Regions from separate parts of the Streptomyces sp. 5K101 genome, predicted to be linked through region 2. Evidence: riboswitches for the same ligand, from Rfam matches in the RefSeq annotation. Region 2 holds a riboswitch; the other holds the start of a gene.

Region 1 (14,600 bases), on a different contig from region 2:
ACCGCGCTCGCACCGTTCTGGGCCGCGCGCCTGGGCCGCGACGAGCTGACCGGACTCCAGGCGTCCGCCCGTTCCGGTCTGGTCCGCACCGTGCTGCGCGGCGATCGCACACTGCTCACCGGCCGCGCCGTGACCGTCATCGACGGGGAGCTGCTGACGGCGCCCTGACCCGACGCGGGCGTGCGGCCGGTGCCGTACGCCCCTCGGTCAGCAGGTCTCGCGGCCAGTCGGCGTGGGCAGCCAGCACACGTGGCCGGCCAGCAGTCCGTAGCCGACGAAGGCCACGATGTCGAGCAGCGCGTGGGCCGCCACCAGGGGGCCGACCCGGCCCCAGCGGCGGTACAGGAGCACGAAGACCACGCCCATCACCATGTTGCCGACGAACCCGCCGACCCCCTGGTAGAGGTGGTAGGAGCCGCGCAGCAGCGAACTCGCCACCAGCGCGGCCGTCGGCGACCACCCCAACTGCCCCAGCCGGCGCAGCAGATAGCCGACGACGATCACTTCCTCCAGCACGGAGTTCTGGATCGCCGAGAGGATCAGCACCGGGTACTTCCACCACACGTCCGGCAGCGATTCCGGCACGACGGTGAGATTGAACCCGGCGGCGCGCGCCCCGAGGTAGAAGGCCAGCCCGGCGCTCCCGATGCCCGCCGCGACGAGCGCGCCCCTGCCCAGGTCCGACCACGGGCGGCTCCGGTCGAAGCCGATCGCCCCGAGTCCGGCGCGCTCCCGGACCAGGAAGTGCGCGACGAGCAGCACGGGCACCAGAGCCGTGGTGATCCCGAAGAGCTGCCAGGCCAGATCGAGCCACGGCCGCCCCGGTGCGGCCGACGAGTTCAGCATCGCGGCCTGGTCCTTGAGCCCGCCCGGCTTCGTCAGCGACCCGACGAAGCGGATCAGGGACGAGACCGCGCTCGCGCCCAGCGACAGCGCGAGGACGAGCACCGTCTCGGACCGCAGGATCTTCCGCGACGCGCTTTCCTGGGGAAGAGATCCGGTCACGCCTCCGGGCTCCGCCTGCACAACTGCCTCCAGTTCGCCAATCCGTCTCGTCCCCATCCTCGTCCCGCTCGAGTCTCGAATGCAGGTACGAAGATCGCACGCGACAGGCCGGGGGGACACACGTCATCACGATGACGCGGTCCCCTTTTTTCCTTGCACACCGCACAAGGAGGGGCACCACCGCATGGGACGTCACAGCTTGCCCGACGCCGAGGTGACGGAAAGAGGCAGGTCCCGTGCACGCGTCCGCCGTCGTACCACAGTCGCCGCCACCGCAACCGTCTCGGCGTCTCGGCCGGGGCGGGGGCGGCCGTGCGGAGCGGGTTGCTCTCCTTCGCCGGTTCCTGCCGAGTCCGAGCCTTCGACGACCTCGCCGCCGCGCCTCACCGGGTCGCGACACCGCAGCGGCCTCGGCGCCCGGCCCGGTCATGACGCCCAGTTCGGTCACAACACGACGCCCGGTCACGACGCCACGCCGGGGAAGCCCACGGGCCAGGTGTGCACCGGCTCCCCCTCGCGCATCAGCTCGCAGTAGCGCCGCGTGGTCGCCGTGAGCGCCGCTTCCCGTTCGAGGCCGGCCTCCAGCGCCCGGTGGAAGGTGTCCGCCTGCCAGGAGGCCCCGTTCATGCGCCGCCTGCACCGTTCCTCGATGATGCCGAGGTACCGGTCCCGGTCGGCGGGCTCGATGTTCCACGCGTCCAGGCCGGCCGCGGCGAGCGGGAGCAGTTCGTCGCGCACGAGTTTGGCGACGGGCACGCGGGTGACACCGCCGCCCCGGCCCGGGCGCGGCCACAGCAGTTCGGCGTCGATGCCGTGGCGGCAGGCGTCCTCGAAGTTCTCGTGGGCGGCCGCGAAGGGCAGGCGGGTCCACACCGGCCGCGTCTCCTCGGCCAGCGCCCGCACGAGCCCGTAGTAGAAGGCCGCGTTCGCGACGACGTCGGCGACCGTGGGGCCGGCGGGCAGGACACGGTTCTCCACGCGCAGGTGGGGCACGCCGTCGACGACCGCGTACACCGGCCTGTTCCACCGATACACGGTGCCGTTGTGCAGGACCAGTTCCTTGAGCCCCGGCACCCCGCCGTCGTCGAGCACCCGCAGCGGGTCCTCGTCGTCGCAGATCGGCAGCAACGCGGGGAAGTAGCGCAGGTTCTCCTCGAAGAGGTCGTACGCGGAGTGCACCCAGCGCTCGCCGAACCAGGTGCGCGGGCGCACCCCCTGCGCCTGGAGCTCTGGCGGGCGGGTGTCGGTCGCCTGCTGGAACAGCGGCGGGCGTGACTCGCGCCACAACTCCCTGCCGAAGAGGAAGGGCGAGTTGGCGCCGACGGCGACCTGGACGGCCGCGACCGCCTGCGCCGCGTTCCACACGTCGGAGAACCGGGCGGGCGTCACCTGCAGGTGCAGCTGGACCGACGTACAGGCCGCTTCCGGAGCTATCGACGACGAGGTGCAGGTCAGCCGCTCGACGCCCTCGATGTCGAGGGTGAACTCCTCGCCGCGTGCGGTCACGATCTGATCGTTGAGAAGCATGTAGCGGTCGACGTGGGAGAGATTGGCGGAGACCAGATCCTGCTGCCGCAAGGTGGGCAGAATTCCGATCATCACGAGTCCCGAGCCCACATCGGCGGCCCTGCGGTCGGCATATGCGAGACCGGTCCGCAACTCCTCCGCCAGCTGATCGAAAACATGCCCGTCCAGCCGGTGCGGAACGATGTTCACTTCCAGATTGAACATTCCGAGCTCGGTCTGGAAATCGGGGCTCGAGATGCGGGAGAGTACTTCCGCATTCATCATCCTCGGCGTCCCGTCCGCATCGGCGAGATTCAGCTCTATCTCCAGCCCCATCAGATTCCTGGGCCGGTCGAACCTCTTCTCCGCAAGCAGCCGACCCAGTCCCGCCAGGCACTGCTGAAGCTTGCGCCGGTACCGTTGACGATCGGACAGGTCGAACCCGCCTGCCACGATCTTCTCCCCCATCGGAGCGTCCCTCCTCGAGTGGGCAGCCACGCACGTGGGCCGCTCGTGTCACGGACGATAATGCCCAGACTCTTTGATCCGTAACGCCTGCACGGCAGGTCCGCTCCCGATAGGCTGGAGCCCGCAGTCATGGGGCACATTCACCGGACACTTCCCGCCGTGTGATGCGATGGTCACTTTCCGGATCCGGCCGGGGCGAAAACACCGTACGGATTCGGCCTACCACGCTGCGGAGAAAGCCGCAGGCCATGACATCGCCACGCGGAGAACGCGTCGGAAATCCGGAGCGGAAGGGGCCGGTATAGGCCTTGCGGAAAATCGCCGGCACGGCTAGCGGAAACAATCACTGAACACGGGTCGTATAAACTCTTCGGGATGGGCCGACCTTCGGCGCCAGGTGGTCTTTCCGGCCCCGCGCGGCCCATCCGCCGACAGTGCCGTCCGCACCTCCCCGCATCACCGTGTCTCTTGAGTGAGAGGCGACCCACCATGCCGCTGCATGTTCCCCCGGCCCCCGCGCCCGCCCTGCGCAGCGTTCTCGCAGCACTCGGTTCCCCCACGGCCGTCCGTGAGGCTCCGACACCCGCTCTGAGGTCCGTCCAGGGACCCCTGAGCCCCGAACTGCCGCTTCCGGTCCACGTCCTGGACCGAGTCGTCCCGGCCGCCGGCATGCCGTACACCCGGCTCGCCGGATGGCGCTTCCTGATCCGCAGCGGCGATCGTGCCGTGGCCGCGGCGGACACCAGGCCGACGCCGGACGGCTGGGCCTTCTCCCACTTCTTCGAAGGGCCCTATCTCGGTTCCACGGAACGTGCGCTGCGCCAGGCGGAGGCCATGGGAGCACCATTCCAGCCGCGCCTGCTGTCCGTGCCGGAGCTGTACATGCTCACGCTCTGGCTGCATCGCGACGTCGACGCGGACGCGTCCGCCGGCACGCTTCAGCCGACCGACGTCCTGGTGCCGCTGGCCCCCGCCCCGCCGGGCATCACGGCTCACCGGCCGCACCGGGTCGCCGATCTGCTGCCTGTGCTGACCCTGCGGCTGACGCCGCGGCCCCTGTTCGACTCACCGGCCGCCTGACCTCGCATCTCCCGTACGCCCCGCGACCGGACGGTCGCGGGGCGTACTGCTGAGCGGCGCATGGCCCGGCCGGACTAGCTCTGCCGGGTCACCAGGAACCACCCGAAAGGACAGCCCTGTTGCGCTGAACCGCTCGCGTGGGTGACGCGTCATGAATCAGTAGGAAGAGCTGCTGTGAAATCCCTGCGGATCGACGCCCGTGGGGGAACACTGGGAACCGACCGACAGATACGGGGGCGGCCATGAACAGCTCATCGAGCCGCAGGACACTCACCACATCGCAGCGAAAGAACCCATCCATGTGCCAGCACCAGCCACCCTGCCCCTCACCCGACTCAGCCGACCGGGAGGCGGCACGCCTGGTGGCGCACCACCCGGAGCAGGGCTGGAGCCTCCTGTGCAACGGTGTGCTCCTCTTCGAGGACACCGGCGAACTGCTGCCCGACGGGCAGGTCATCGCACCGCACCGGCCGCGTGAGACCGGCCAGGTGGTGACCGCCGCGTAGCGCGGTCACCGACACGACCGGGGGCCGGCCGGAGAGTTCTCCGTACCGGCCCCGATCCATGCGCGCCGCGCGCCGGGCGTCAGTTGTCGTACGCGTCCAGCGGCGGGCAGGAGCAGACCAGATTGCGGTCGCCGAAGGCGCCGTCGATACGGCGGACCGGCGGCCAGTACTTGTCCGCAGCACTCACACCTGCCGGGAAGACGGCCTCCTCACGGCTGTAGGCGTGGTCCCACTCGCCGCCGAGGGCGGCCGCGGTGTGCGGGGCGTTGCGCAGCGGGTTGTCGTCCGCCGGCCATGCGCCCGACGCGACCTTCTCGATCTCGGCCCGGATCGCGATCATCGTGTCGCAGAAGCGGTCGAGTTCGGTCAGGTCCTCGCTCTCCGTCGGCTCGATCATCAGCGTGCCCGCCACCGGGAACGACATGGTCGGCGCGTGGAAGCCGTAGTCGATCAGGCGCTTGGCGATGTCGTCGACGCTGACACCGGTGGCCTTCGACAGCGGCCGCAGGTCGACGATGCACTCGTGGGCGACCAGACCCGCCGGGCCGGTGTAGAGCACCGGGTAGTGCGGCTCCAGACGCTTGGCGATGTAGTTCGCCGCGAGCACGGCCACCTGCGTGGCCCGCTTGAGACCCTCGCCGCCCATGAGACGGACGTACGCCCAGGAGATGGGCAGGATGCCCGCCGAGCCCCACGGGGCGGCCGAGATCGGACCGACGCCGGTCTCCGGGCCCGCGGTCGGCTGCAGCGGGTGGTTCGGCAGGTAGGGCGCGAGGTGGGCGCGCACGCCGACCGGGCCGACGCCGGGACCGCCGCCGCCGTGCGGGATGCAGAAGGTCTTGTGCAGGTTCAGGTGCGAGACGTCGCCGCCGAACCTGCCCGGCTTGGCCAGACCGACCAGCGCGTTGAGGTTGGCGCCGTCCACGTAGACCTGGCCGCCGGCGTCGTGCACCTGGGCGCAGATGTCGGCGACGTGCTCCTCGAACACGCCGTGCGTCGACGGGTAGGTGATCATCAGCACGGAGAGCTCGTCGCGGTACTGCTCGATCTTGGCGCGCAGGTCCTCGACATCGATCTCGCCGTCGTCCGCGGTCTTCACGACGACGACCTTCATGCCGGCCATCACCGCGCTGGCGGCGTTGGTGCCGTGCGCGGAGGACGGGATCAGGCACACGGTGCGCTGCTCGTCGCCGTTGGCGCGGTGGTAGGCGCGCACGGCCAGCAGACCGGCCAGCTCGCCCTGCGATCCGGCGTTGGGCTGGATCGAGACCTTGTCGTAGCCGGTGACCTCGGAGAGGCGTTCCTCCAGCTCGTGGATGAGCGTCAGGTAGCCCTCGGCCTGCTCGGCGGGCGCGAAGGGGTGGATCTGGCCGAACTCCGGCCAGGTGACCGGCTCCATCTCCGTCGTCGCGTTCAGCTTCATCGTGCAGGAGCCGAGCGGGATCATGCCGCGGTCCAGCGCGTAGTCGCGGTCGGCGAGCCTGCGCAGGTAGCGCAGCATTGCGGTCTCGGAGCGGTGCTGGTGGAAGACCGGGTGGGTCAGGTAGTCGTCGGAGCGCAGCAGCGCGGCCGGCAGGGCGTCGGTGCTCGCCCCGTCCAGCGCCTCGACGTCGCCCTGGACGCCGAAGGCGGACCACACGGCCGTCAGCTGGTCGCGGCCGGTGGTCTCGTCGCACGCGACCGAGACGTGGTCGGCGTCCACGAGGTGGAGGTTGACCCCGCCCTCGCGCGCGGCGGCGGCGACGTCGGCGGCCTTGCCCGGCACGCGCAGCGTGAGCGTGTCGAAGAACGCGCCGTGCACGACTTCGACGCCGCCGGCCCGCAGCCCGTCGGCCAGGACGGTGGCGTAGCGGTGGGTACGCTCGGCGATGCCGCGCAGTCCTTCGGGTCCGTGGTAGACGGCGTACATGCCCGCCATGACGGCGAGCAGCACCTGCGCGGTGCAGATGTTGCTGGTGGCCTTCTCGCGGCGGATGTGCTGCTCACGGGTCTGGAGCGCGAGCCGGTATGCCTTGTTGCCGTCCGCGTCCACGGACACGCCGACGAGGCGGCCGGGCAGGCTGCGGGCGAACGTGTCCCGCACCGCCATATAGCCCGCGTGCGGGCCGCCGAAGCCCATCGGCACGCCGAAGCGCTGGGTGGTGCCGACGGCGATGTCCGCGCCGAGCTCGCCGGGCGAGGTGAGCAGGGTGAGGGCCAGCAGGTCGGCGGCGACGGTGACGATTGCGCCCAGCTCGTGCGCCTGCTCGATGACCGGCCTCAGGTCCCGCACGGCACCGGAGGCGCCCGGGTACTGGAGCAGCACGCCGAAGACGCCGCGCTCGGCGATCTCGGCGGGGATGCCCTCGCTCACGTCGGCGGTGACGACCTCGACGCCGGTGGGCTCGGCGCGGGTCTCGATCACGCCGATGGTCTGCGGCAGGGTGTCCGCGTCGACGAGGAAGACGCCGCCCTTGACCTTGCCGACCCGGCGGGCGAGCGACATGGCCTCGGCGGCCGCGGTGCCCTCGTCCAGCAGCGAGGCGCCGGAGGTGGGCAGGCCGGTGAGGTCGGAGACGACCGTCTGGAAGTTCAGGAGGGCCTCGAGCCGTCCCTGGGAGATCTCTGGCTGGTACGGCGTGTACGCGGTGTACCAGGCCGGGTTCTCCATGACGTTCCGCAGGATGACCGGCGGCGTGAAGGTGCCGTAGTAGCCGAGGCCGATCATGGGCGCGAGCACCTGGTTGCGGTCCGCGAGCGCACGCAGCTCGGCGAGGACGTCGGCCTCGGTGCGGGCGTCGGGCAGGTTCAGCGCCTCGGCGCTCTTGATCACATCCGGCACCGCCGCGGCGGTCAGCTCGTCGAGCGATCCGTACCCCACCTGCGCGAGCATCTTCGCCTGGGCAGCGGCGTCGGGCCCGATGTGGCGCTGCTCGAAGGGGGTGCCTCGCTCCAGCTGGGAGAGCGGAATGCGGTTGGCGGTCATGTGGGAGGCCTCCTGGTCTTGATCGACCTGCGAGGGGCATCGCGGCATGGATGCCCGGACGGCCTCCCCCTCTGTCATCTCAACCTGAGAGCTTCACCGGGCGCCGTGGGACGACGCGCCGGCTTTCACCGTCGGTGAGAGCGGATGCCGTCCGACGCCCGCCCTGCTTTCCAGAGTGACCTCGTCCGTGCGGTACAGGGGCCTGAGAGATTCCGGGGAGGATTTGCTCCTTCGGCGCCGCCGGTGGGGTCACCGGTGGACTCTCCCGCACAGGGTCAACAGCCGATTGCCAGGGTACCAGCGCGTTCCTATGACGAATCTTCAAGTGGCCGTCACACGAGATGTGCCCTTTTGTAGTGACTGTAGAACAGGTGCGACCCACTGGAGGGACCGTGCAGACCGATATCGATCCGCGCAGCCTGATAGGCCGCAAGGCGTTCGACCGCGACGGCCACAAGATCGGCACCGTCGACGAGGTCTACCTGGACGACGCCACGGGCGAGCCCGAGTGGGCCGCCGTACGCACGGGACTGTTCAGCCGGGACGCGTTCGTCCCCCTGGAACCGAGCAAGCTCATCGACAACGCCCTCCACGTCCCGTACGAGCGGGCCCTGATCAAGGATGCTCCCGACTTCGGCGTCGGCCGCCATCTCTCCCCCGAGCAGGAGCTCCAGCTCTACCACCACTACGGTCTCGACCTCTCCACTCCCCCGGCGCCGGCCCCGTCCACCGGTGACTCCTCCTTCGGCCAGGTCGCCGGCCAGGACGACTGACGCCCGCCCTCCGGCCACGGTCCGTCAGGCCGACGCCCCCTCCACGCACGGACACGCTCGCCCCGCCGCCCCCAAGCCCACCCCTCCCCTCAGGCTCCGGTCTCGTAAGGGTGCCCCCGCGCTGCGTCCCGCGACCCCGGTGGCTCCGCCCCAGGCCCGGCGCCGCCCGGGGAGGCCGTCGGCACCAGGGGGAGCGGGTCCGACGGCTGGAGGTCCTCGTCGTCCACCCGGAACGTACGCACCCGGCCCGGCGCCGACCCCGGCTGCTCGAAGCGCACGGTCACGCGCCCCACGCCGCTCCCCTGCACCCAGCCCGCCCCGTACACGGCATGCCGGACGTCCTGCCCCGCGGACCAGTGCCGCGCGGTGGGCCCTTCCGGTGCCGGAGCCGCCGGTGCCGCCTCCCGCTCGACGCCCTCCGGCGGCTCAGCGGCCTCGACCGGCGACGCGGCCGAGGAGGCCGCCGCGGCCTCCTCGGCCGCGGCCTGCGCGAAGAGATCCTCCTGCGTGTAGTCGGCAAGCCCCGTGACCCCGACCCCCAGCAGCCGTACGCCGCCTGTCGTGTCCACGGACTCCAGCAGCCGGCCGGCGGCCTCCCGCACCACCGCGGGGTCGTCGGTGGGCCCCCTGAGCGTCTCGGAGCGCGTGAGCGTCGAGAAGTCGTAGCGCCGGACTTTCAGGACGATCGTCCGGCCCGAGTGCCCGCCCGCCCGCAGCCGCTGCACACAGCGCTCGGCGAGCCGCTCCACCTCGATCCGCACCCGCACCCGGTCGTGCAGGTCCACGTCGAAGGTGTCCTCCACGGAAACCGACTTCGCGTCCCGCTCGGCGACCACCGGACGGTCGTCGTGCCCGAGCGCCATCCGGAACAGAGCCGCGCCATGAGCCCTGCCCAGCAGGCGTACGAGCTCGTCCTCGCCGGCCTCCGCGAGGTCGGCGACCGTGGTCATCCCAGCGCGTCGCAGATGCTCGCCGGTCGCCGGGCCCACGCCGGGCAGGGTGCGTACGGACAGGGGCCCGAGCAGCTCCCTCTCGGTGCCGGGCTCTATCAGGACGAGGCCGTCCGGTTTCGCCTGCTCGGAGGCGATCTTCGCCAACATCTTGGAGCCCGCCAGGCCGACGGACCCCGTCAGCCCCGTCACCGCCCGGATGTCGGCCCGCAGCCGCTCCCCCGTGGCACGCGCCGAGACCGAGTCGTGGGCGGCACCGCCCGCCTCCAGATCGACGAAGGCCTCGTCCAGGCTGAGCGGCTCCACGAGCGGCGACAGCTGCCGCAGCAGCTCCATGACCTGCTCGCTGACCGAGCGATAGAGCGAGAACCGCGGCACCAGGTACGCCGCGTTCGGCGCGAGCCGTCTGGCCTGCGCCATCGGCATCGCCGAGTGCACGCCGAAGCGCCTCGCCTCGTACGATGCGGTGGCGACGACACCCCGCGGCCCGAGCCCCCCGACCACCACGGCCTTTCCGCGCAACGAGGGCTTCGCCGCCTGCTCGGCGGCGGCGTAGAAGGCATCCATGTCCAGATGCAGGATCGTCGGCGCGGATCTCACACCATCGATGCTGCCCTACGCCACTGACATCGATGGTGGTACGCGGGGTGCCGTGCGGCCACGGCTCCCCGGATCATCCCGCGCGATCGCGCCTGCGCCTCGCCAGCTCGTCGGCGGGGTTGTTGCCGATCAAGGTCTCGCCCGTGTCGACGCGTTCGCCGTGCAGCTGCGCCAGGGCCGCCTCGACGTCGCGCCACACGACGCCCACCGCGATCCCGAAGACCCCCTGACCGCCCTGGAGCAGATCGACGACCTCGTCGGGCGACGAGCACTCGTAGACGGTCGCCCCGTCGCTCATCAGCGTCATCCGCTCCAGGTCGCGAAAGCCCCGGGCCCTGAGGTGCTGGACGGCGGCGCGGATGTTCTGCAGCGCGACGCCGGTGTCCAGGAACCGCTTGACGATCTTGAGGACGACCACGTCACGAAAGCTGTAGAGCCGCTGGGTGCCCGACCCGTACGCCGGCCGCACGCTCGGCTCCACCAGGCCCGTACGAGCCCAGTAGTCGAGCTGCCGGTAGGTGATCCCCGCCGCCGCGCACGCGGTCGGTCCGCGGTATCCGATGGTGTCCGAGGAGGGGTCGGCCGCGCCGTTGTGCAGCGGATACGGCCCGCCTCCCACCGGACTGACTCCGGGGCCGCCCCCAGCCGTACTGTCGCCGCTGCTTCTCACGCCGACCTCCGTCCTTGACCTGCCACCTCGAAGGTAGGGAGTCGCCAGTGGTGCGTCAACGATCGCCACACTCGGCACGCCGAGTGATAATCACCCTGAGAGTGGTTTCTCGTGCCCCGATCCGGGGAAAGGCTACTCGAATGCGCCGATGCCGCACGGTCGGCCGCTGACCACCCGCGACGGCCTCACTGGCTGCTGGAACCGAAGTCCTCCGGCGAGATCTGGTCGAGGAACTCGCGGAACTTCTCCACCTCGTCCTCCTGCTCGTCCGGGATGGCGATCCCCGCGTCGTCGAGCACACCGTCACTGCCGTAGATCGGCGTCCCGGTGCGCAGGGCCAGCGCTATGGCGTCGGACGGCCTGGCGCTCACCTCGACCCCGCTGGCGAAGACCAGCTCCGCGTAGAACACGCCCTCGCGCAGGTCGGTGATGCGGACCTCGGTGAGCTCCTGGCCCACCGCATCGAGGACGTCCTTGAACAGGTCGTGCGTCAGGGGTCTGGCGGGGGCCATCCCCTGCTGCGCGAAGGCGATCGCGGTCGCCTCCCCAGGTCCGATCCAGATGGGGAGGTACCGATCGCCTCCCACTTCACGCAGGAGCACGATCGGTTGGTTCGAGGGCATTTCGACCCGGACACCCACAACGTCGAGCTCGTTCACACAGCAACCCTAGGACGTGCGGATGAGGTTTGGGTAGTCGGGCTGGTCCAAGATCAGTGCAGCCGGATCCCGAGAGCGCTCTGCACCAGGGCCGCGTGCAGTCTCACGGACAGTGCGGCCAGCTCCCTGGCAGTGGCCTCCGCATGCACCCTGGTCTGCGGATTACGGTGTCTGCGCAGCGGAGTCACGATCTGCTCGACCAGCCCGGCGTCCCGGTCGGCGGATGCCTTCATCACCCGCAGATGCCGTGGCTCGAGTCCGAATCTGCCGAGCTCGGCGACCAGCCGGGCCACCGTCACGGACTCGGCGTCGAAACCGCCGCTCGCGTCGGACGTGAGCAGCCCGTACGACTCCCACTCGGCCAGCTCCTCCTCGCTCACCTCGGTGGCGGCCAGGAGCTCGGCCCGGCCGAGCCGCCGGGCGGTACGGCCGTCGCCAAGGCCGCCGTCACCGCCCTCGAAGAGCTCGCGCTGGGCACCCTGGACGGGCAGCTGGATCTGCTCACCGCGCTCCAGGGCGTCCAACTGCTCACGGATGACCTTGAGGGGAAGGTAGTGGTCGCGCTGCATGCGCAAGACGAGCGCCAGGCGCTCGACGTCCTGGGCCGTGAACTTGCGGTACCCGGACGGGGACCGGCTCGGCTCGACGAGCCCCTCGGCCTCCAGGAAACGGATCTTGGAGATCGTCACCTCGGGGAACTCGTCACGCAGCCGGGCCAGCACCGCGCCGATGCTCATCAGCCGGTCGCCCGTGCCGGCGGGGCCGTGTCCGGCACCGCCCGTCGGTGTACGCAGCATGTACCTTCCCTGTGGAGTCCCCCCGGACGAGTCTGGAGGGACAGTCACACGGCCCGCTGGCTCGCGTAGAACACCAGCCGGTACTTGCCGATCTGGACCTCGTCGCCGTTCGCCAGGACCACCGAATCGATCCGCTCGCGGTTGACGTACGTGCCGTTGAGGCTGCCGACGTCGGAGACGCTGAAGCTGCCGTCCGGGCCCCGGCGGAACTCCACATGGCGGCGCGAGACCGTCACGTCGTCGAGGAAGATGTCGCTCTGCGGATGACGGCCGGCCGTCGTGAGGTCACCGTCCAGCAGGAAGCGGCTGCCCGAGTTGGGGCCGCGGCGCACCACCAGGAGGGCGGAGCCGAGCGGCAGGGCGTCGACCGCCGCCTGGGCCTCCGGCGACAGCGAGGGCAGAGCGGTCTGCCCGGTGACCTCGGAGTCGTACGCCTCGATCCCGGAGATCGAGATCGTCGACGTCGTCTCGGCGGCGCGCTCGGCCGGGGCGCCACCGCGAAGCGGCGCACCACAGTTGGAGCAGAACCGACCGGCCTCGGTGTTCCGGTGGCCGCACCTCGTACAAACCGGCAGACCCGCCATGGAGGGATCCTCCTGCCGCGGTTGTCCCGCGTGGGGATTGGTCGCATACGGATCGGGGGCAAACCCTCCACCCGTACTTGAGGTTGATGGTTCCCCGAAACCTATGCGCCCGGCACCGGCAGGGTCAACAGACGACGCGCCCTGTCCGCCCGAATTGTCGCCACCGGCGACCTCGTCGCGGAACAGCGGCCGCTCGGCGCCCTGCTCCTCGCTCTGGCCGTGGCGCGGCGCGCGATGGCGGGCGTTGCCCTCCTCGCGTGCGCTCTTGCCGAACAACTTCCCAAACAACTTCACGGGCGTTTCCCCTTGACCGAAATAGACCCGCCCGTGGGGCAGGACGAACCCTGAACGAACACACCTGCCGACCCGGACATCCTCACAACGTCCGTGACCACCGGACAGTTTCCACCACGCACCACCGATCCGGTACGTCGCCCCCCTGCACACTTCCACCTCTGCCCGGCAGACCCCATACTCCCCCGTTTCACCTCGCCGACGACCGAGCGTAGTCAGGCCGCTCCGCCGGTCGCAAGGCGTCCACAATGATCTTCTCCGAACGGTCCACGGTCGCCGTGGCCTGCTCCTTCTCCAGCGTCTGCACCACACCACCAGGGATGTTCAGCGCGGGCTCCAGGTCCTGCGGCTTGCCGATGACCTTGAAGGTGTACGGCGCGCTGACGCGCTTCCCGTCGACTTCTATGTCGCCCGCCGTACCGGAGAAGAAGGTGTCCGCGACGACCCGGATCCCGTTGACCTGGATCGCCTCCGCACCGGCGGCACGCAGCTCCTGGATCGCGTCGAGGAGCATGTCCGGTTCCACCGTGCCCGCCGGGTCGCCGATGGTGAGCGTGATACCGGGGCCCTGAGCGGCCACCGTGCCGGCGAGGATGCCGAGCTGCTGCTCCTTCTGAAGCGTCTGCTTGCGCGCCTCCTCGGCCTGGTCGGAGCTGTTCTCCAGCTCGGTGCGCTGGTCCTCCAGGCGCTGCTTCTCGTCCCCCAGGCGCTGCGAACGGTTGTCGAGCTCGTCCAGGATGCGCACCAGGTCCTCCTGGCGCGCCCCGCGCAGCGCGCTCTCGTCACTGTTCGAGCGCACCTGGATGGCCAGGGCGAGACCGAGCACGAACAGCAGTACCGCGACGATGAGTTGGGCGCGCGTCACCCGCGGCGGCCACACGGCGGCACGCAGCCGCTGCCGTCCCGCCTGCGGGCAGGGCTCGTCGGCAGAGGACTCGGACTGCTGCGCCGGCGGCGGGGCGAGCGGCGGCAGCGGCTCACGCCTCGGCTCCGGCGAACTGCGCTGGGGTTCTTCTTCGCTGTTCATGTGCCTCACGCCCGGAAGACATGCCGCCGGATCGCGGCGGCGTTGGAGAAGATCCGGATACCGAGGACGACGACCACGCCGGTCGACAGCTGGGCACCGACGCCGAGCTTGTCGCCGAGGAAGACGATCAGAGCGGCCACGACCACGTTCGACAGGAAGGACACGACGAAGACCTTGTCGACGAAGATCCCGTCGAGCATGGCGCGCAGCCCGCCGAACACCGCGTCCAGGGCGGCCACGACCGCGATCGGAAGATAGGGCTCGACCACCGCCGGCACCTCGGGCCGGATCAACAGTCCGACCACGACTCCCACGACGAGGCCCAGTACGGCGATCACGATGTGCCCTTCCCTGTGTCAGCCGTCCCCGGCCCGCTGCCCCGGTCGGCGTCGGCGGTCTTCGGCTCTGCTGTACGTACGATCAAGCTGGGGGCCGCGGGCAACCGCACCGTCTGCTCGTCGGAAATGCTGGCGCGGATACCGAAGTTCTCCTGCAGCGCGTGCAGATACTGCCCGTCGGCGCTGTCCTGGAACGCGGTGCTCAGCTTGTTCCCGTCCCCCACCGCGAGCACCGTGTACGGCGGCACCAGCGGCCTGTTGTCGACCAGTATGGCGTCGCCCGCCGCGCGGATCGCCGACAGGGCCGTCAGGCGCTGCCCGTTGATGGCCACGGCTTCGGCTCCCGACTCCCACATCCCGTTGACGACCCGCTGCATG
Region 2 (14,600 bases):
GGTCCCGGGCACCGACCACACGGACCCTGGCCCGCACTGGGACTGGAAGCGCTACATGAAGCTGGTGCGGGAGGCGGCGGCCGGGCAGGGCGCGGCGTGAGGGGTACGCGGGCTGCGGGGTGCGCGGCTTGAGGGGTGCGCGGGCTGACGGGAGCGCGGCTTGAAGCGTGCGCGCCCCGCTGTTCGCCCGCGCCGGCGCGCGTCGGTCGGGTCACGCCAGCTGGGTCCGCTAGCTGAGTCCCGCCGTACGGGCCCGTTCGACCGCCGGTCCGATCGCCTCCGCCACCGCGTCCACGTCGGCCTTCGTGGAGGTGTGGCCGAGGCTGAAGCGCAGCGTCCCGCGGGCCAGGTCCGGATCAATGCCGGCGGCCAGCAGTACGTGGCTGGGCTGGGCGATGCCCGCCGTGCAGGCCGAGCCCGTGGAGCATGCGATGCCCTGCGCGTCGAGGAGCAGGAGCAGGGAGTCGCCCTCGCAACCGGGGAAGGTGAAGTGGGCGTTGGCGGGCAGCCGGTCGACCGGGTCGCCGCCGAGGATCGCGTCCGGCACGGCCGCGCGCACCGCGCGGACCAGCTCGTCGCGCAGCGCGCCGATGTCCCGGGCGAAGTCCTCGCGGCGCTCGGCGGCCAGCCGTGCGGCGACGGCGAACGACGCGATGGCGGGGGCGTCGAGCGTGCCGGAGCGCACGTGCCGCTCCTGGCCGCCGCCGTGCAGGACGGGAACGGGGCTGTACTCGCGGCCCAGCAGCAGCGCCCCGATGCCGTACGGGCCGCCGATCTTGTGGGCGGAGACGGTCATGGCGGCGAGCCCGGAGGCGGCGAAGTCGACGTCGAGCTGGCCGACTGCCTGTACGGCGTCGGCGTGCAGCGGGATGTCGAACTCACCGGCCACCTCGGCCAGTTCGGCGACGGGGAAGACCGTGCCGATCTCGTTGTTGGCCCACATCACGGTGGCCAGCGCGACGTCGTCCGGGTTGCGCGCGATCGCCTCGCGCAGTGCCTCGGGGTGGACCCTGCCGTACGTGTCGACCGGCAGATACTCGACGGTCGCGCCCTCGTGTTCGGCGAGCCAGTCGACGGCGTCGAGGACGGCGTGGTGCTCGACGGGGCTGGCGAGCACGCGGGTCCGCGCCGGGTCGGTGTCGCGCCTCGACCAGTACAGGCCCTTGACGGCGAGGTTGTCGGCCTCGGTGCCGCCGGAGGTGAAGACGACTTCGCTGGGCCGTGCGCCGAGGGCTTCGGCGAGCGTCTCGCGGGCCTCCTCGACGGTGCGGCGGGCTCGTCGCCCGGCGGCGTGCAGAGCGGAGGCGTTGCCGGTGACGGCGAGGTGGGCGGTCATCGCCTCGACCGCCTCCGGAAGCATCGGAGTGGTCGCGGCGTGGTCGAGGTATGCCATGGTGGCCTCGATTCTACGAGGCGTTGCGGGGGTGCGGGGCTCCTGCGTGCGGTGCGGCTGGCGGGGGTGGCTTTCCCCCCACCCCGCCCCTTCCCGAAACCGGGGCTCCGCCCCGGGCCCCGTGGGACGTGGGGGCTGACGCCCCTACACCCCCAAGCGGCAGCTCCGCGCCGCGGTTGCGCCCCCGGGGGCCTGCGCCCCGGCCCCGGAGCGCCGCAGCGCCCAGTCAGCACGACGGGGACGTCAGGCGCGCGGGGCCTTGGCCAGTTGGCGGGATTGGGCCACCAAGCGGTCCGAGGTGTCCCAGACCTCCGCGTCCTCCTCCAGGAACCCGCCCGCCAGGTTGCGCGTCGTGATCGACACGCGGAGCGGGCCCGGGGCCGGGCGGCAGCGGACGTGCGTCGTCAGTTCCACAGTCGGCGTCCAGCCCGTCAGACCCAGCTCGAACGACGTCGGCGGCAGCGCGTCCACCGTCAGCAGCAGCGACAGCGGGTCCGCGTCGCGCCCGTCCGCCAGCCCGAACCAGCCCCGCATCTCGCCCTTGCCCGACGGCGCGCCGATCGCCCAGCCGACCGTCGCCGGGTCCAGCCTGATGTCCAGGCGCTCGGTGATCGCCGAGCTGCCGGGGATGGGCGCAGGGCCGTCCGACGGGCCGAGGCAGTGCTCCATCGGCGGGATCGCCGGCGGCTTCGCCGAGGTGCGTACATCGTCCGGGAGCGCGTCCAGGTCGCCGTACGAGGCGAGCACCCGGATCCGCTCGACCTCCGTGCCGTCCTCCTCGAACTGGAAGAGCGACGCCTGACCGGTGGAGAGCGTGCGGCCGGCGCGGATCACCTCGGTACGGATGACCGCCGGGCCCGGCCGGGACGCCGTCAGGTAGTGCGCGGACACCGTGAACGGGTCCGGGTGCGGCAGCGCGTCACCGAGCGCCCGCCCCAGCATCGCCAGCAGGTAGCCGCCGTTCACCGCGTGGATGATCGTCCAGCCCGCCGAGAGCTCGGCGTCGTAGACACCGGTCTCGCGCAGGGTGACCGCGGTGTCGCGGTCGAACTCGCTGTCCCCGACGGTCGCGCGCGCCGTCTGTACTGCCTCAGCCATGGCGGTACCGTACAACAAACAATTACTGAGCGGTAGCTTTTTCCTCGGTCGCCTCGGACCGCCGGTTCCAGGCGCGTGGCGCCCGCCAGTGGAAGCGCATCGCCAGCAGCCGCAGCACGAACGCGGTCGCCGCCGCCAGTCCGCTCGTCACCGCGTTCAGGGCGTTGAACTCGATGCACACGACGACCATCGTCGCCCCGACCATCGCGGGCACGGCGTACAGGTCCCGGTCCCAGCGCAGCAGCGACGGAACCTCGTTGGCGAGCACGTCGCGCAGCACACCGCCGCCGACCGCCGTGGCCAGCCCGAGGGCCGCGGAGAACGTCAGGCCGAGACCGTACTCGTACGCCTTGGTCGCCCCGGACACGCAGAACAGCCCGAGGCCCGCCGCGTCGAAGACGTTGACGCCGGCCTGGATACGCTCCACGTGCGGATGCAGGAAGAAGACGATGACCGTGGCCACGAGCGGCATCACGAAGTACCCGAGATCGGTGAAGGCCGCGGGCGGAACGGCCCCGATGATCAGGTCACGCAGCAGCCCTCCGCCCAGCGCCGTGACCTCGGCGAGCACGGCGATGCCGAACACGTCGAAGTTCTTGCGTACGGCGAGCAGCGCCCCGGAGATCGCGAAGACGAAGATCCCCGCGAGGTCGAGAGCATGCTGGACGGAGGGCGTGAACAGTTCTTGGAACACCGGACGATTGTGCCGTGTCCGGTGGTCCCGCCCGTCAGTCGGACGCGCTGGCCCCCTTCGCCGCGGTCCCGGCGGGCGCGGTCGTGTCGTCACCGGCGGGCGCGGTCGTGTCGTCGTCCGCGGGCTGTTCCGGGAGCAATACCGCGTCCGCGGGCGCGGCCGCGTCATCCGCCGCGGGCTCGTCCCCAACCGGCTTCTGCTCCGCGGGCGCCTCGCCCGCAGAGCCCTCCGCCTCCGCGCCCACCGCCTCAGCGGCCGGCTCGTCGTCCGCCTCCGCGCCCACCGCCTCCGCGGCTGGCTCGTCGTCCGGCTCTCCGGCCACCGGCTCGGTACCGGCCGCCTCGTCGGACGCGGCGACGGCGACGGCACCCGGCGTCGTCGCCGGCTTCTCCGCCGCTGCCTGCTCCGGCGCAGCGTCCTCCTCGGAGGCCACCGCGTCGGGGCCCTCGGCGGCGACCGACTCCGTGCCCACGACCGCCTCGATCCCGGTCGCGCGGGTCTGTGCGACCGTTCCCTCCTCGATCTCCTTCGCGAAGTGGCAGGCCACCTTGTGCCCGTCGCCCAGGTCCGTCAGCTTCGGCCGGTCCGTGGCGCAGAGCGTGTCCTGCGCCCACGGGCACCGCGTGTGGAAGCGGCAGCCGGCCGGCGGGTTCGCGGGCGAGGGCAGGTCGCCGTGGAGCAGGATCCGCTCCCGCCGGTCCTCCACCTCCGGGTCCGGCACCGGCACCGCGGACATCAGCGCCTTGGTGTACGGGTGCTTGGGTCCCGCGTAGAGGGCGTCGCTCGGCGCCTCCTCCACCAGGCCGCCCAGGTACATGACCCCGATGACGTCCGAGATGTGCCGGACGACGGCGAGGTCGTGGGCGATGACGAGGTACGTCAGCCCGAGCGACTCCTGCAGTTCCTCCAGCAGGTTGATGACCTGCGCCTGGATGGAGACGTCCAGCGCCGACACCGGCTCGTCGCAGATGATCAGGTCCGGTTCGAGGACCAGCGCACGCGCGATGCCGATGCGCTGGCGCTGGCCGCCGGAGAACTCGTGCGGGTAACGGGAGAGCGCGTTGGCCGGGAGACCGACCTGGGCCAGGATCTCCTTGATCTTCTCGCGGCGTTCCTTCTGGTCCTTGCCGATCCCGTGCGCGGCCATGCCCTCGCTCAGGATCGACTCGATGTTCTGCCGCGGGTTGAGGCTGCCGAGCGGGTCCTGGAAGACCATCTGCAGCCGGCGGCGGAAGCCGCGCATCTCCTCGTTCGGCAGCTTCGCCAGATCCGTGCCGTCGAAGACGACCTCGCCGTCGGTGATGTCCACCAGCCGCAGGACCGCCCTGCCCAGCGTCGTCTTGCCGCAGCCCGACTCGCCCACCAGACCGTACGTCTGCCCCGCCTCGACCTTGAGCGAGACACCGTCGACGGCGTACACGTGGCCCACGGTGCGGTCGAAGAAGACGCCCTTCCTGACCGGGAAGTGGACCTTCACATCGTCGAGTTCGAGCAAGCTCATGCCGAGACCTCCGCCTTGGGCTTGGGAAGGACCGGGTTGACGCAGCGCACCTGGTGGCCGGCCGCGCGTGGTTCGGTCAGTTCGGGTGTGCCGGTCAGGCACTCCATCGTGTAGAAGTCGCAGCGGGGCGCGAAGGCGCAGCCGTCGGCCCAGGCGATCCTGTCGTTGATGGATCCGCGGATCGGGTTGAGCGGCTCGCCGCGCGGCGCGTCGAGCCGCGGGATGGAGCCGAGCAGACCGTGCGCGTACGGGTGGGTGGGGTGCGCGAACAGCTCGCGGCGGCCCGCCGACTCCACCGCCCGGCCCGCGTACAGCACGTTGACCTGGTCGCAGAGGCCGGCGACGACACCCAGGTCGTGGGTGATCATCAGCAGGGCGGTGCCCTCCTGGTCGACCAGTTCCTTGAGCAGTTCGAGGATCTGCGCCTGGATGGTCACGTCGAGCGCGGTCGTCGGCTCGTCGGCGATGAGCAGCCGGGGCGCGCAGGCCACCGCCATGGCGATGAGCGCGCGCTGGCGCATGCCTCCGGAGAGCTGGTGCGGGTACTCCTTCAGCCGCCGGTTCGGGTCGGGGATGCCGACCCTGTCCAGCAGGTGAGCGGCCTCCTTGCGGGCGGCCTCCCCCTTCAGTCCGCGGTGGCGCTGGAGGATCTCGGTGACCTGGACGCCGATGGGAACCACCGGGTTCAGCGAGGACAACGGGTCCTGGAAGATCATCGCCAGCCGGCTGCCGCGCATGTCGCGCAGCTTGCGCGGGCTCATGGTGAGCAGGTTCTCGCCGTCGAAGTCGGCACGTCCGCCGATCTTCACGCCCTTGGCCGGCAGCAGGCCCATCAGCGCGAGCGAGGTCACGGACTTGCCGCAGCCCGACTCGCCGACCAGCCCCACGACCTGGCCCTGGTCGACGTCGAAGGAGACGCCGTCGACCGCCGTGGACTCCTTGCGGCCGCGGCCGCCGAAGGTGACGCTGAGTTCGTCAACAGTAAGCAGTGCCATGGGACTTCAGCCTCGCAGCTTCGGGTCGAGGGCTTCGCGCATGGCCTCGCCGAGCAGGGTGAAGCCAAGGGCGGTGATGATGATGCCGACCGCCGGATAGACCGCCATCATCGGCTCGTTGTCGAAGAAGCGCTGCGCCTGCGAGAGCATGACGCCCCACTCCGGGATCGCCGGGTCGGGGTTGCCGAGGCCCAGGTACGACAGGGCCGCGGCCTCGATGATCGCGGTGGCGAGGCTGAGCGTCGCCTGGACGATGACCGGGCTCAGCGAGTTCGGCAGGATCTGGGTGAGGACGATCCGCTTGCGGCGTACGCCGAGCGCCTTCGCCGCGAGGACGTAGTCGGCGCCGCCCTGGGCGAGCATCGAACCACGCAGCAGACGGGCGAAGATGGGGATCTGGACAACACCCACGGCGATCATCACGGTCGTCAGGGACTGACCCATCACCGCGGCGATGGAGACCGCGAGCAGCAGCGACGGCAGCGACAGCATGATGTCGGTGATCCGCATGATCACGGTGTCGAGGCGCTGGCCGGGCCTGCCGCCGAGGGTCGCCGCGGCACCGGACAGCACACCCACGACAGCGCCGACGACGAGGCCGATGAGCATCGAGACGACGCCGACGAGCAGGGTCTGCCGGGCTCCGACGAGCATGCGGGAGAACATGTCACGGCCGAGGTGGTCCAGGCCGAACCAGTTCTCGCCGCGCATGCCGACGAACTTGCCCTGGTTGGTCAGGACTTCGTCGCGCCAGGTTTGGGCAGTGGGAGCGTGCGGGGCGATCCACGGGCCGATGACCGCCAGGACGACGAACGCGGCGATGATGACCACACCGATGACGGCCATCTTGCTGGACTTCAGGCGCCGCATCGCCTCGCGCCAGAGACTGGCGCCCGAGGTGACCTCGGTCTGCTGCATCAACTCGGCGAGCCGGTCGATCTTGTCGACTTTCTTGGTCATGGTCGTCACGTCAGTGCACCCGCACTCTCGGGTCGATGATGCTGTACGCGAGGTCGACCAGCAGGTTGATGAGGACGTACACCATCGCGATGAAGAGGATGAACCCGACGAGCACCGGGTAGTCCCGGGCGTCGATAGAGGTGCGGATGAAGGAGCCGATGCCGCCGAAGGAGAACACCGACTCGGTCAGCACCGCACCCGACAGCAGGCTGCCGGTCAGCAGACCGACGGCGGTGACCACCGGCAGCATCGCGTTGCGCAGGACGTGCCGGCCGCGCACGACGCGCTTGTCCAGACCCTTGGACTCGGCGGTGCGGATGTAGTCCTCGCCGAGGACCTCCAGGACGCTGGCGCGGGTCATGCGCACGATGACGGCGAGCGGGATGGAGGCGAGCGCGACGGCGGGGAGCACCAGGTGCATGATCGCGTCCCAGCTGGCGTCGAGTTCGCCGGTCAGCAGACCGTCGAGAACCGCGAATCCGGTGACGTCCGTGGCGTCGATACCCGTCGACAGCCGCCCGTAGCTCGGGAAGATGCCCAGTTGGACGGCGAAGACGCCCTTGAGGAGCAGGGCGAGGAAGAACACCGGGATACAGATGCCGACCAGCGATCCCGACACCGAGGCGACGTCGAGCCAGCCTCCGCGGCGCTTGGCCGCCAGGTAGCCGAGCGGGATGCCGACGGCGACCGCGATGAGGATCGCGGCGATGCTGAGTTCCACCGTGGCCGGGAAGCGCAGGGTGAATTCCTCCCACACCGGCTGGCCGGTCTGGGTGGAGGTGCCGAGGTCCAGTTCGACGATGCGCTTGAGGAAGCGCCAGTACTGGATGTGGACGGGCTCGTCGAGTCCCAGCGCCCGGTTGATGCGTGCCACTTCGGCTTCGGTCGCCCGCTCGCCCAGGATCGCTGAGGCGGGTCCGCCGGGCAGCCGGTTCAGCCAGAGGAAGAGGAGAACCGACAGGCCGAGCAGGGTGGGAATGAGCTGAAGCAGTCGTCGTATGACAAGTCGCAGCACCCCGCATGCCCCTTTCTTACGTGCGTCGATGCGACTCCGCCCGGCCACCTGGAGCGGTGGCCGGGCGGACCCGCTGGTGTGCGATTACTTGAACGAGGTCTCGGCGAAGTTCTCCTGCGTCAGCGGGGAGACGTTCGGCGGGTTGATGTTCTTGCCGAAGGCGATGGCCGGCGGGGAGGACGAGATCGGGATGCCCGGGACGTACTCCATGATCGCCTCGTTGGCCTTCTTGTACGCGTCGACGCGGCCGGCGGGGTCGGTGACCTTCGAGGCGGCGTTGACCGCGTCGAAGACCTTCTTGTCCTCGAAGCCCCACTGCTTGTCGGGCCCGGCGAACCAGGTGCCGATGAAGTTGAAGCCGTCGTTGAAGTCACCGGTCCAGCCGAGCATGTGCAGGGCGCAGGAGCCCGCCTCGGTGGCGTCCAGGTAGTCCGGGGCCCACTTCATGGCCTTCGGGGTGACGGTGATGCCGGCCTTCTCCAGGTCGGCCTTCATCAGCTCGAACATGTCCTGCGGGGCGGGCATGTACGGGCGGGTGACCTCGGTCGGGTAGCAGAACTCGATCTTGAGGTTCTCCTCGCCCGCCTTCTTGAGGAGCTCCTTGGCCTTGTTGGTGTCGAACGGGTAGGTCTTCACCTTGTCCGAGAAGCCGGCGACCGTGTCGGGCATGAACTGGGACGCGGCCTTGCCGCCCTCGGGCAGCTGCGTCTTGACCAGGTGCTCGCGGTCGATGGCGTGCGTGAGGGCCTGGCGGACCTCGGGCTTCTTCAGCGCCGGGTTCTTCGACTGCGTCATGCCGACGTAGAAGATGTTGAAGACGTCACGGGTCGGGACCTGGTAGCCCTCGCCCTCCAGGGTCTTCACATCGGCCGGGGCGACGAGGTCGTAGCCGTTGATGTCACCGGCCTGCAGGGCCTGGCGACGGCCTTCCTCGGTGTCGATCGTGCGGAAGACCAGGTTCTTGATCTTGGCCTTCTCGCCCCAGTAGTCGTCGAAGCGCTCGAGGGATACTTCCTTGTTGCCCTTGTTCCACTTCACGATCTTGTACGGGCCGGTGCCGGCGACCGTGCCGGCCTCCTGGCTGTACTTCGGGTACGTGATCGCGTCGCCCTTGGCGGTCGCGTCCTGCTTCGCGTACTCCTTGATCGCCTTCGGCGAGTGGATCGCCAGGGCCTGGAGGGAGAAGCCGCCGGGCAGGTTGGCGGAGGGCTCGTTGACCTCGATGACGGCGGTGTTCTCGTCCTTGGCGGTGCAGGACTTGTAGTTCGCCTTCGGAGCCTCGGGGTCCTCGTTCTTCGCGAACCCGCCCATGATGGTCTGCCAGTAGTAGGAGACCGCGCTGGACTGGTACGTGCCCTTCCAGTTGAACCAGTGGTCGTAGTTCGCGCAGACGGCGGCGGCGTTGAACGCCTCGCCGTCGTGGAACTTCACGTTCTTCCGGAGGTTGAACGTCCATACGGTGCCGGCCGGGTTGCTGGACCACTTCTCCGCGAGCCCGCCGACGAGCTTGCTGCCGCCCGACTCGTGCTCGAGCAGCGCCTCGAAGGCCTGGCGCGTGACGCGGAAGGTCTCACCGTCACTCGCGAGAGCGGGATCCAGAGAACCAGGGTCGCCGGCGCCGGCGAAGACGAAGGTGTCCTTCGCCGTCTTGTCACCGCCCTTGTCCCGCTCGCTGGCGCAACCTGTCGCGATCAGCCCGACGGCGACCGCCGCCGTGATCGCCCGGACAGGCCCGGACTTGAAAATTCGCATGGGTCCACCCCTGGTTCACCATGTGGAGTCTTGACCGGCCGAACACTACAGACGGGAGACACCAGGGAGAACGGTCCGGATAACGGTGATACCTAGTCGAGACCCGGACGCTCAACAAACCGGACTGATACGGGGCATCCCCACGCCGGGGGCCGAACCTCCCCGGCATCCGCGGCAGTCGACGAACGGTCAGCGAGCGCCCACCGGCGGGTAGCCGTAACCGCCGGCCGGCTGGGCCCCGCCGTGCGCCTCCCGGTCGTAGAAGGGCCGGGCGTTCGCCCGCATCCACATCGTCACCGGGTCGTACTCGTCCGACAGCGCGACCGTGGAGACCGGCAGCCCGTCCGGGACCGCGCCGATCGACTGCTGCATCATCGCCCGCGCCGCGTCGACCGCCTGCGGTCCGGTGTCGTACAGATCGAGCCCGATGGCGAGGTACGCGGGACCGACGGTGGGCTGCACCCAGGCGCGGCGCAGTGAGCGCACGGCCGGCGTGCGGTGCGCGTTCTGCGTGAGCAGCGCGTAGAACTGGGGGATCTCGACGGCCGGGTCCGACAGCCGCAGCGGTCCCGCGGGCATCCGGTCGAGGCCGGTGGCGATACGGCGCAGGTCCAGCCACGGGATGCCGACGCCGCCGCCCTGGGCGTGCGGATTGAGCCAGATGCCGCAGCGCTCGGGATACAGGGCGCGGGCGATGTCCCGGCCGGTGACGACCTCGTACGCGCGGCTCCAGCCGGAGACGGCGAGCTCCTGCGCCGAGGTCACGCACGGGGCGTAGCCGACGCCGTCGACCTCCATGTGCCCGTACTGCGCGTCGGGGGAACCGGGCTGCCCGTGCCACAGCAGCATCCAGATCCGGCCACCGGCGGGGTCGGCGAGGGCGTGCAGCAGTGCCTCGTACGCGTCGTAGCGCCCGGGAGTCACCTGGCGCAGCATGTGCTCGACCTGCCCGGTCGCCGCGGTGCCTGACGCGCTCACCCTGGATTCCGCCCCTCTTCGATCCGTACCCGTGCCCGAGTGGTCCGTCCCTGTGTCAGGGGACCTCCGGCCAGGCCATCAAACCAGCTTAAGCGGCCGTCCTGGCACCGGCTTGACTTCTACGCGTGATGTCGTTGATAGAAGGGGCGTACGCGCTCCAGCATCCAGTCGCCCACGGGATCCTGCGCGACGTCCAGCAGGACGAGATTCACCGGCCAGGGGACGTGGACGCGACTGAGCGCGCGACCGAGCGCGTCCATGGGGGCGTTGCGGTCGCCCTCCCACGAGGAGAGCTGGACGCCCACGAAGAGGACCGGCGCCTCGCCCTCGACGGAGGCGAGCGCCCGGCGCGCCGTGAGCACGACGCCGGTGGCCTCGAACTCGCCGGCCGCGGCGGCGAGGAAGTCGACGGGCTCCTCCTGCCAGTCCGGCTCGAAGAGCCGCACCCGCCCGCCGGACGCGGCACCATCCAGCGGGGTGCGCCCCACGCGGCACAGCTCGGCGACGGCGGGGGGCGGCAGGGGGACGCCGACGGTGCCGCCGGGGTTCACGGCGATGCCGAGCTGCGGGGGCAGCCCGCGGGCGAACTCGCGCGCGGGGGCGACGGTGAACGACATGTGGGAGCCCACGACGGTCAGGAACTGGTGCTCGGAGCTGAAGACGGGTACGTAGGCGGCGCCCTCGATCTCCATGGTGGGCAGGTCGAGATCGAGGCTGTCGGGCCCGCCGCCGTTGGGCAGGGGGACCCAGACACTGCTGCGGCCGAGCACCTCGACGATGCGGGCTCCGGCGGAGGGGGTGCCGACGGATGCGCCGAGGACCTCCTCCAGCTCGTTCCCGGGCCAGCCGCGGTACGGATTCTCCATGCGCTCGTCTCTTCCTCCCCGGGGCGCGCGCCCCGGCGCCGTGCGTGTTCGCGGCGTCGACGATAGTGGCCGGGCCTCGGGACCGCTGCGCGGGGCCTCCCCCACCCCGCCCCTCCCCGACCCCGGGCCTCCGCCCCGGCCCCCGTTGCCCGCCGGCGCTTGAGGCGCGGGGGTCGGGGCAGCGCCCGGGAATGCGCGCTGCGGGCGCGAGGGCCGTCGATGCCCCACGAGGGCCCGGGGGCGGGTCCCCGATGAGCGCGCTCATCTCACCGGGCCGTCGGCCCCCGCCGCGCACGGCCAACCGGCGCCGCCGACCACAAACCAGCCCCGCCGGCGATTGAGGCGCGGGGCTCGGGGCAGCGCCCCGACAAGCGCGCCCACCACACCGGGCCGTCCGCCCCGACCCGCGGGGCACGGGGGCCGGAGCCCCGGTGAGTGCGCCGGGCCTCATGGCCGTCCGCCCCTGCCGCGTACTGCGCCCGGGCCCGCACGGTCAACCGGCGCCGCCCGCCACAACCAGCCCCGCCGGCGCTTGAGACTCGGGGCAGCGCCCCGACAAGCCCACGCCATGGGGGCCCGGGGCAGTGCCCCGACAAGCGCGCCATGGGGGCGCGGGGCAGGGCCCCGACAGGCGCGCACCTCACGGGGCCGTCGGCCCCTGCCGACCGGCGCCGCCGGCGACCCGTGGGGGCGGAGCCCCCGACCTCACCCGCCCCCAGGGTCAGCGGGACGTGAAGCCGAGGACGTGGAGGCGGCCCGCAGCCTCCCGGTCCAGAAGGACCGCCGACGTGCAGCCTCGCGGCAGGCGGCCCGACTCGGCGTCGGCGATCAGGCGGCCCACCGCCCGGCGGTGGCGGGCGAAGGCGTACCCCGACACCCCGCGCCCCCGCTCCCGCTGGCCCTGTCGCGCCACCCGCGGCGGCACGTCCAGCAGCACCAGATGCAGCGACGCCCCGCGCCGCCGCGCCTCCCGCGCCAGCCAGCGCCGCACCCAGGCCTGGGTGCCGCAGTCGTGCACCACCACGCTCTCGCCCGAGCGCAGGGCGCGCCACAGGCCCGCGTAGTGCGCGAGGCGCACGAGGGGGCGGTAGACGGCGTAGGGCAGAAGGCGGGGCGTGCGCGCGTCCCACCGGTCACGGGTGTCCTGCGAGTCGATCCCGCGCCCGGTCACCGCGCGCTTCATCATCGTCGTCTTGCCGCTCCCGGGCAGCCCCGAGACGACCACCACGTCACCGGCCGCGAACTCCAGGGCGCGCGGGCCGCGGCCCGCGCGGGCCCGCAGGTCGCGCAGGACGGGCGCGGGCGCCCCGAGCAGGCCACTGACGGAGGCGCCCTGCTGGACGGGCATCCCCGCAGCTGTGGCGGCGTATGCGCCGGACCGCTGCAACATCATCACGCTCCCCCAAGTCGGGTCACCCCACCCTTGCCCATGAAGTGTAAAGAACTGGTAATACAGGACAACCGACTTTGCCACGGTCCGCGCGCCCCACTCCCGCCGCAGGCGTGCAATGATGTGCGCGCCAACTGCATACCGGCCGCTTGAATCCGCGCGGGAGAGTCCCGGCCACCTGGTGTGGCGGGGCGCCGAAGGAGCAAGTTCCTCCCTTGAATCTCTCAGGCCCCGTACCGCGTGCGATGAGGCAGATCTGAAAAGAGAGTCGCCCGGACGGCTCCACCCAAGGTGCAAGCCACGACCATCCATACGCGGGGTCGCGGCGAACCTCTCAGGTTCCGATGACAGATGGGGAGGATTGTCCTCGCAGCCATGCCCTGGGAGCCCTACCTATGAGCAACGCCCCCCGTCGTACAGCGCTCGATGCCCTGCATCGTTCGCTGGGCGCGACCATGACCGACTTCGCCGGCTGGGACATGCCGCTGCGTTACGCCAGCGAGCGCGACGAGCACCACGCCGTCCGCACGACCGCCGGTCTTTTCGACCTCTCGCACATGGGCGAGATCACCGTCACGGGCCCGCAGGCCGTCGACGTGCTGAACTACGCGCTCGTCGGCAACATCGACACGGTGGGCCCCGGCCGGGCCCGCTACACGATGATCTGCCAGGAGAACGGCGGCATCGTCGACGACCTGATCGTCTACCGCCTCGGTGACACCGAGTACATGGTCGTGGCCAACGCCGGCAACGCCCAGATCGTCCTCGACGCGCTCACCGAGCGCGCGGCCGGCTTCGACGCGCAGGTGCGCGACGACCGCGACGCGTACGCGCTGATCGCGGTCCAGGGTCCCCAGTCCCCCGGCATCCTCGCCTCGCTCACCGACGCCGACCTCGACGGCCTGAAGTACTACGCGGGCCTGCCGGGCACCGTCGCGGGCGTCCCGGCGCTCATCGCCCGTACGGGCTACACCGGCGAGGACGGCTTCGAGCTGTTCGTCGAGCCGCAGCACGCCGAGAAGCTGTGGCAGGCGCTGACCGAGGCGGGTGCCCCGGCCGGGCTGATCCCCTGCGGCCTGTCCTGCCGCGACACGCTGCGCCTGGAGGCGGGCATGCCGCTGTACGGGCACGAGCTGACCACGGCGCTCACCCCGTTCGACGCGGGTCTCGGCCGGGTCGTGAAGTTCGAGAAGGACGGCGACTTCGTCGGCCGCGAGGCGCTCGCGGCCGCCGCCGAGCGCGCCCAGACGGCGCCGCCGCGCAAGCTCGTCGGCCTGGTCGCCGAGGGCCGCCGGGTGCCGCGGGCCGGCATGGACGTGGTCGCCGAGGGCAAGGTCATCGGCACGGTCACCTCGGGCGCGCCGAGCCCGACCCTCGGCAAGCCGATCGCCATGGCGTACGTGGACGCTGCCCATGCCGCGCCGGGCACGCCGGGCGTCGGCGTCGACATCCGCGGCACGCACGAGCCGTACGAGGTCGTGGCGCTGCCCTTCTACAAGCGCCAGAAGTGATCGTCCGCACCCCCTCTTCGTTCACCACCACTCCCCCGCGTACAGGAGAATTCAGGTCATGAGCAACCCCCAGCAGCTGCGCTACAGCAAGGAGCACGAGTGGCTGTCGGCCGCCGAGGACGGCGTGTCGACGGTCGGCATCACGGAGCACGCGGCGAACGCGCTCGGCGACGTGGTGTACGTCCAGCTCCCCGAGGTGGGTGACACGGTGACCGCGGGCGAGACCTGCGGCGAGCTGGAGTCCACCAAGTCGGTCAGCGACCTGTACTCGCCGGTCAGCGGTGAGGTCACCGAGACCAACGAGGATGTCGTCAACGACCCGTCGCTGGTGAACTCCGCGCCCTTCGAGGGCGGTTGGCTCTTCAAGGTGCGCGTCGCCGAGGAGCCGAAGGACCTGCTCTCCGCCGACGAGTACACCGATTTCGCGGGCTGACCCACGACGTTAGG

What was found. Region 2 has a riboswitch for glycine ahead of gcvT (glycine cleavage system aminomethyltransferase GcvT). Riboswitches for the same ligand answer to the same signal wherever they lie in the genome.
Region 1: linked by a shared signal. The riboswitch ahead of gcvP (aminomethyl-transferring glycine dehydrogenase) and the one ahead of gcvT (glycine cleavage system aminomethyltransferase GcvT) in region 2 are both predicted to bind glycine.

Annotation. Positions count from the first base shown of each region.
Region 1 is NZ_JBKFFO010000023.1:51,181-65,780, forward strand. It holds gene ACLB9X_RS29960 (PhzF family phenazine biosynthesis protein) at 1-168, shown strand, start outside; gene ACLB9X_RS29965 (CPBP family intramembrane glutamic endopeptidase) at 208-1,026, opposite strand; gene ACLB9X_RS29970 (glutamate-cysteine ligase family protein) at 1,468-2,979, opposite strand; gene ACLB9X_RS29975 (hypothetical protein) at 3,469-4,059, shown strand; gene ACLB9X_RS29980 (DUF5999 family protein) at 4,359-4,565, shown strand; gene gcvP (aminomethyl-transferring glycine dehydrogenase) at 4,645-7,530, opposite strand; glycine riboswitch at 7,711-7,808, opposite strand; gene ACLB9X_RS29990 (PRC-barrel domain-containing protein) at 7,923-8,303, shown strand; gene ACLB9X_RS29995 (DNA polymerase IV) at 8,393-9,853, opposite strand; gene ACLB9X_RS30000 (MerR family transcriptional regulator) at 9,927-10,472, opposite strand; gene ACLB9X_RS30005 (bifunctional nuclease family protein) at 10,709-11,182, opposite strand; gene ACLB9X_RS30010 (MerR family transcriptional regulator) at 11,236-11,979, opposite strand; gene ACLB9X_RS30015 (FHA domain-containing protein) at 12,024-12,986, opposite strand; gene ACLB9X_RS30020 (DUF881 domain-containing protein) at 13,048-13,884, opposite strand; gene ACLB9X_RS30025 (small basic family protein) at 13,890-14,222, opposite strand; gene ACLB9X_RS30030 (DUF881 domain-containing protein) at 14,219-14,600, opposite strand, start outside.
Region 2 is NZ_JBKFFO010000011.1:264,856-279,455, forward strand. It holds gene ACLB9X_RS22510 (N-acetylmuramoyl-L-alanine amidase) at 1-100, shown strand, start outside; gene ACLB9X_RS22515 (cysteine desulfurase family protein) at 230-1,393, opposite strand; gene ACLB9X_RS22520 (thioesterase family protein) at 1,637-2,491, opposite strand; gene ACLB9X_RS22525 (trimeric intracellular cation channel family protein) at 2,514-3,185, opposite strand; gene ACLB9X_RS22530 (oligopeptide/dipeptide ABC transporter ATP-binding protein) at 3,220-4,686, opposite strand; gene ACLB9X_RS22535 (ABC transporter ATP-binding protein) at 4,683-5,681, opposite strand; gene ACLB9X_RS22540 (ABC transporter permease) at 5,688-6,641, opposite strand; gene ACLB9X_RS22545 (ABC transporter permease) at 6,652-7,656, opposite strand; gene ACLB9X_RS22550 (ABC transporter substrate-binding protein) at 7,741-9,408, opposite strand; gene ACLB9X_RS22555 (enhanced serine sensitivity protein SseB C-terminal domain-containing protein) at 9,598-10,386, opposite strand; gene ACLB9X_RS22560 (enhanced serine sensitivity protein SseB) at 10,506-11,252, opposite strand; gene ACLB9X_RS22565 (AAA family ATPase) at 11,974-12,645, opposite strand; glycine riboswitch at 12,793-12,891, shown strand; gene gcvT (glycine cleavage system aminomethyltransferase GcvT) at 13,038-14,153, shown strand; gene gcvH (glycine cleavage system protein GcvH) at 14,212-14,586, shown strand.